Regions from separate parts of the Ahrensia sp. 13_GOM-1096m genome, predicted to be linked through region 2. Evidence: predicted binding sites of a transcription regulator. Region 2 holds the regulator's gene; the other holds the start of a gene.
What was found. The regulator HrcA, encoded in region 2, represses chaperone genes, less so after heat shock. The targets are predictions, from matches to a motif close to GTTAGCACTCNCNNNNNGNGAGTGCTAAC.
Positions count from the first base shown of each region.

Region 1 (3,426 bases), on a different contig from region 2:
AGAGATGTTCACTTTCTTCGCTGTGCCAAGCATGTCGAGTGTTACTGTTTCAAGCTTGATGCCAAGCTCTTCAGAAATCACCTGACCACCAGTCAAGATTGCAATGTCTTCTAGCATTGCTTTACGGCGATCGCCGAAGCCTGGTGCTTTAACTGCTGCAATTTTAAGGCCGCCGCGAAGCTTGTTAACAACAAGAGTTGCAAGCGCTTCGCCTTCAACGTCTTCTGCAACGATGAGAAGTGGGCGTGAAGATTGAACAACAGCCTCAAGAATTGGAAGCATTGCTTGAAGGTTAGTAAGTTTTTTCTCGTGGATCAGGATGTATGGATCATCAAGATCGGCAACCATTTTCTCAGGGTTTGTCACGAAGTAAGGTGACAAGTAACCGCGGTCAAACTGCATGCCTTCAACAACTTCAAGCTCTGTTTCAGCAGTTTTTGCTTCTTCAACAGTGATAACGCCTTCGTTGCCAACTTTCTGCATAGCTTCAGCGATCATGTCGCCGATTTCTTTTTCGCCGTTTGCAGAAATTGTACCAACCTGAGCAACTTCATCAGAAGTTTTGATTTTTGTCGCTTTTTTGATGAGGTCAGCAACAACTTCGCTAACAGCCATGTCGATGCCGCGCTTCAGATCCATCGGGTTCATGCCAGCAGCAACTGCTTTGTGACCTTCTTGTACGATTGACTGTGCAAGCACTGTCGCAGTTGTTGTACCGTCACCAGCAATGTCGTTGGTTTTTGAAGCAACTTCACGGAGCATCTGTGCGCCCATGTTTTCGAACTTGTCTTCAAGTTCGATTTCTTTTGCAACAGAAACACCGTCTTTAGTGATGCGTGGTGCGCCGAAAGATTTGTCGAGCACAACGTTACGGCCTTTAGGGCCAAGCGTAACTTTAACAGCATCAGCAAGAATGTTTACGCCAGCCAGCATGCGTTCGCGTGCTGAGCGGCCGAATTTTACTTCTTTAGCAGCCATTTTAAATTCTCCTCGGGACGAGCCCGTCAATTGAAAGTTCTAAAGTGAAAAACGAAAGTGATTGGGGTTAGCCAATAACGCCCATGATGTCGCTTTCCTTCATAATAAGAAGGTCTTCGCCGCCTACTTTAACTTCTGTGCCAGACCATTTGCCGAACAGGACGCGATCACCGACTTTAACGTCAAGTGCAACGACTTTGCCGCTTTCGTCGCGCGCACCGTTGCCAACAGCAACGATTTCACCTTCGGATGGTTTTTCTTTAGCAGTATCAGGAATGATGATGCCACCTGCTGTCTTCTCTTCTGAGTCGACGCGGCGAACGACTACGCGGTCGTGCAGCGGACGAAAATTCATCTCAGCCATGATTTTACCCTTAAAATAAGTTGATTGAAAACGCATAAAACGTATTAGCACTCACCTTTGATGAGTGCTAGCTGCACATAGTAATTGATGCACACAGAGTCAATATGCTGCGATGTTGAATGCTATAATTTTAGAATAAAATAAAAAAATCCCGGCTGAAATTTCAGCCAGGATATTGGTTTAGGGAGCTATAGTTTACTTGCTATCATACTGTGTAAGACGAAGTTTCCCGATATCGCTGCCGATTTTCTTGAACGCGTTTTCCAAATCAACATCATTTTTAGCCCAAATGGCGCTTTGGGGTGATGAAGCGCAATGGTCCATTAGCTTTCCAGCACGCGTACTGTATTTGGTTGATCCAAAATAGATGAAATAAATACGCACGCCCATCTCTTTAATGTTTGTACACATGGATTTTGCAACGTCATCAATCATACTATTAGCTGTTTCTGAATTTGGAGGACCATAAAGCCCCCACCCTTTTTCATATGGATCATCAACTGCGTATCCATGTGGAGAATGTCCATATCCGTAGGAGTTGGGGAAGTTGATAGTATTATCACCATCAGTCATCAGAACGAGTACTTTTTCAGTATCATCGAATCCCCCTGCGCCTCCCATAGGTTCCCACGGTGTCAAAGTGTTCATTGCCCATGCAAGACCGATAGAAACGTCAGTTGCACCGTTGGATTTCATACTATCAATGGTTTTAGCCAGAGCACCATCTTTTTTGTTGTTATTGATGCCGTCAACATCATCGTTCAACCCAATCATAGGCGGAACAATGCAATCCATATCTGGCCCTACACGTTCTTTACCGTAGCTGCCCGATAAAGTGATATTATTTGTATTCGTTTGGCTACCAACATATTTGGGAGTGTTGAATGTACGCGCACGATAAATATCATCTGCAGTGAATTTAGAGTGTCTATATTTTACAGATAGATAGTCATTATCATCGACGTCATCCCCATACAAAGTTGTATAGGAAAAGCCATATCTGTACTCTTTAAAATCACTTTCTGAATTTACATCATCAACGTAATTTACGCGCCAATTTCTCCAGTAGTCACTGGAGTCATAATCATATTCGTCCGGTGCGAAGTGTGGTAGATAGAGCGAGTTACCAATTCGTTCATTAGGGGCATCAAATGTTTCTCTGAAGCTACCTGCTCGGTGATCAAAGCAACCTTTCCAAGAGGCGTTCTTGAAGCGGTTAAACACGTCTTTACGTGTTACGATGCCGATTCCTGGCTCCTTGTGTAGCGCCTCGAGATCAACGCCATCACGATTTAATGTAAGCGGTAAAACGTCTTTCAACTTATTGGGATCATAATTAACCCATTCATGAGTTCTGTTTGCAGGCCAATTAGATTTTCGGTTTGGCATTGCATAGTACATATCGCCTTTGTCGCCATCACCGGAGTTAGTTGTTTTGTAGGGGGCAAGATAACGGAAATGGTCAACAGACCTGCCTGCCCAATCAATCCACCATGCGTCTTGGCTGTCTCCAGAACCTAAATATTCGTTTGGTACGCGAACATGATGATTCCAAGGAACCACTGAAAACTTGATTTCTGCACTTTCCAGATCCGCGACAGAGTCAGTAGCTACTTTGATGAGTGTTTTGGCACCAGATTTAGCTGAATCCATGCGGGATTTGAATCGCTGTCCGCTAGCCGCTGCGTTGGTATCCATAGAGCCTGAGTTATCAATGGCGATCGCAACTTCAATATTTTTACGGCCGAAGCGGGATTCCGTTTGTACGCGAGCATCTAGATGTTCATACCCGAACAAGTGCATAAAATACGTCTTAACTTGAGATTTAGCAATAATTTGCACTCTTCCAGAATCAACATCGACTGCAAACTTATCATATGTAACGGGTTCGCTGACCAACGCTTCAAGGAGCTTTTTGCCCTCCTCTTCGTACGCAGCTGGACTTCCGCTTGGATTGAGCGCGACGCGTTTGGCAAGATGCAGCGCAACAGTTTGCGTTGCGGTTTCAAGGTCGGTGTATACTCGATCTTGGTTGGTATAATCGATAGCAAGCGCAATCATGCCGAATATCGGCATCATTGATA
Region 1 is NZ_JIAX01000006.1:452,912-456,337, forward strand. Features, by position in the region: gene groL (chaperonin GroEL) at 1-978, opposite strand, end outside; gene groES (co-chaperone GroES) at 1,046-1,342, opposite strand; gene N530_RS0102575 (TadE/TadG family type IV pilus assembly protein) at 1,538-3,426, opposite strand, start outside.
Region 1: a site for HrcA is predicted at 1,386-1,414, ahead of groES (co-chaperone GroES). Genes of this name have one in related genera too.

Region 2 (3,426 bases):
TAAAATAGACAAGAATCGCGACTGCCGTACTCACGAGAATATAGGCAGGGTTTAAAACCCAAAAGACAGGCGCTTGGCCAAGAACCAAATCGCGCAACGTGCCGCCGCCAATGCCTGTAATTGAGGCAAAGAATAAAAAGCCGATTATATCGACCTGTTTGCGGGATGCAGCAAGAGCGCCGGTGGCTGCGAAAACAGCAACACCGGCATAATCAAGAAACGGTAAGATTTCCAACGACTAGCTGTCGCTTTGATCTTCAGCAGGTGCATCGGCAGGGGGAGCCTTAGGGCCGCCCTTTGCAACACCAACCATTGCTGGACGCAAGACGCGCTCACCAATTTGGTAGCCTGATTGAACGACTTGAACCACAGTGTTGTTCGGTACTTCAGGGTTCGGCACTTCAAACATCGCTTGGTGGAAGTTCGGGTCAAATTTTTGACCTTCTGGGTCAAGCTTTTTCACACCGTGACGTTCCATCGTGCCAAGCATGGATTTCTCGGTCAGTTCAACACCTTCCAAGAGGCTTTTAAACTCATCAGAACCGCTTTCGCGTTTTTCTTCGGTTACAGCTTCAATCGCGCGGCGCAAATTGTCAGAAACAGCAAGCATATCACGGGCAAAATTTGCAACGGCAAAAGATTTTGCATCCGCAACTTCACGCTTTGTGCGGTTACGCAGGTTTTCCATATCCGCAGCAAGACGTAGCATGCGATCTTTTAAATCTGCATTTTCCGTTGTCAGCGCTTCAACCGGATCGATTTGCGGCGTTGCATCCATATCCGGATCTTCGCCGATCCAGTTGCCTTCATCATCGAACTCGTTTGGATCAAGCTCTGCATAATCGTCAGCATTACCTGCTGCAGCGCGTCGGTTTGCCTTGCGGTCGGCTTTCAAAAGCTCGTCAGCTGCCTTGCGTAGACGTTCGCGGGCGCTTGGGCTCATGCCATCTGGCGTGTTTGTTTCGTCGGCCATGGTCAGTATCCATTGGAAATAAGTATAAGTTTATGCGTCAGTGCATATCGAGGCTGTGGAACTAAAAATCAAGCCCGAACACAAGAATCATTGTCGTTCGATCATTTTGGAAATCAGTTGGGCTGTATAATCCACCATTGGCACGATACGGGCATAGTTTAGCCGTGTCGGGCCAATAACGCCCAGCGCGCCGATAACTTTGTGATTTGAGTCGCGGTAAGGGGCCACCACCAATGACGAGCCGGACAGCGAAAACAAGCGATTCTCAGAACCAATAAAAATGCGCACGCCAGATCCAGTTTCCGCCATTTCAAGTAAATGGATAATCTCTTCTTTGCGCTCAAGATCATCAAGCAAGAGTTTGACGCGCTCAACATCGGCAGCATCTTCAAGATTTTCGAGAAGATTGGAGCGGCCGCGCACGATCAGTTGCGATGGTGCGCCTTTGTTGTCGCCTGCCCAAATGGCCAGCCCGCGTTCAACAAGATCAGCGCTCAGCGTATCAAGTTCTTTGCGCGTGTCATCGCGGCGCAAATCAATTTGCTGTTTTGCTTGCTTGAGCGTTTGCCCGCGCACATGATGATTAAGAAAATTGGCAGCTTCGGCCAATTGCGATGCCATGACGCCGCGCGGTATCTCAAGCACACGGTTTTCAACCTCGCCAGAATCCCAGACGATAACGGCCAGCGCTTTGGTTTCTTCAAGGCGCACAAATTCAATGTGTTTCATCGCCTCTTCACGTTTAGCCGCAACAACGAGCCCCGCACCCTTGGAAATATGCGAAAGCATGGTGCTTGCACCGGTTAAGAGCGCATCTGTTGCCTGATCGGGAATATCGCCTTGAAGCTGCTTTTCAATGAGCCTCCGCTCATTTTCCGATGCTGTGCCGTTTTCCATAAAGGCATCAACAAAAAACCGAAGTCCTTGCTCAGTTGGCAGGCGTCCTGCGGAAATATGCGGAGAATATATAAGACCCAGTTGTTCGAGGTCACTCATCACATTACGCACAGAAGCCGGAGAAAGGCTGTTAGGCAGGAGTTTTGACAAGTTTCGAGAGCCCAGCGGTTCACCCGCTTCCAAATAGCTTTCAACAATGCGCTTAAATATATCGCGCGAGCGATCATCAAGATTGTCAATTAAGTCCTGTGGGCGGTTCGGCATGGTTCTCTTTTATCGATCAAGTGGTAACCTCTATATAGAGCCTACATTGCGCCAAGTAAAAGGGTTTGCGGCCCTATGATTGTTGTTATGTTTGCATTAGAAGCCACCAACATAGCTAATTATAAAAGAGGTTCACCATGAAACGCCCTTCCGGAAGAACGCCAGAACAAATGCGCGAAATCAGCTTTGAGCGCGGTTTCTCTAAACATGCCGAAGGGTCTTGCCTTGTAAAGTTTGGCGATACGCACGTTCTTTGTACGGCCAGCTTGGAAGAGCGCGTTCCTGGATGGATGCGCAATACGGGCAAAGGCTGGGTGACAGCGGAATATGGTATGTTGCCACGCGCCACAGGTGACCGGATGCGCCGTGAGGCAGCGTCTGGAAAACAGGGCGGCCGCACACAGGAAATCCAGCGCCTGATTGGCCGCTCTATGCGCGCAATTGTTGACCTTGAAGCGCTTGGTGAGCGCCAAATCACAATCGACTGCGATGTTATTCAAGCAGATGGTGGCACGCGCACAGCGGCAATCACGGGCGGCTTTGTAGCGCTTTATGATTGTCTTGATTGGATGCATTCGCGCCAAATGGCCTCGAAAACCCGCGTTATTAAAGATCATATCGCAGCGATTTCATGCGGTATCTATGAGGGCGAAGCCGTCACTGATTTGGATTATGCGGAAGATTCAAATGCTGAAACAGATGCAAATTTCGTGATGACCGGTTCTGGCGGCATTGTTGAAATTCAAGGAACGGCAGAGGGCGCTCCCTTTAGCCGCGAAGAGTTCGATAAGCTTTACAATCACGCAGATAACGCAATCCAACAATTGGTTGCCATGCAGAAACAGGTTTTAGGAATCGAATAATGAGCCGTCGTCTGGAAAAAGGTAAGCTTGTCATTGCCACGCATAATGCCGGCAAGTTGAAAGAAATTCGTGAGTTGATCGAACCTTTTGGCTTCGAAGTCACATCTGCGGGTGAATTGGGTCTACCTGAACCAGATGAAGACGGAACAACCTTTGAGCATAATGCACGCCTGAAGGCGATTGCAGCCATGGAGGCGACAGGCCTTCCGGCTTTGTCTGATGATAGCGGCCTATGTGTTGATGCGCTGGATGGTGATCCGGGCGTTTATACAGCCGATTGGGCCGAACTACCCGATGGCACACGCGATTTTGCAATGGCCATGCGTAATGTCGAAGAAAAGCTTCAAGCTAAGGGCGCAAATACGCCAGACCAAAGAACTGGCTCTTTTAATGCAACGCTTTGTCTTGCTTGGCCCGATGGGCACTGTG
Region 2 is NZ_JIAX01000011.1:192,977-196,402, forward strand. Features, by position in the region: gene N530_RS0108745 (trimeric intracellular cation channel family protein) at 1-235, opposite strand, end outside; gene grpE (nucleotide exchange factor GrpE) at 239-973, opposite strand; gene hrcA (heat-inducible transcriptional repressor HrcA) at 1,061-2,134, opposite strand; gene rph (ribonuclease PH) at 2,272-2,997, shown strand; gene rdgB (RdgB/HAM1 family non-canonical purine NTP pyrophosphatase) at 2,997-3,426, shown strand, end outside.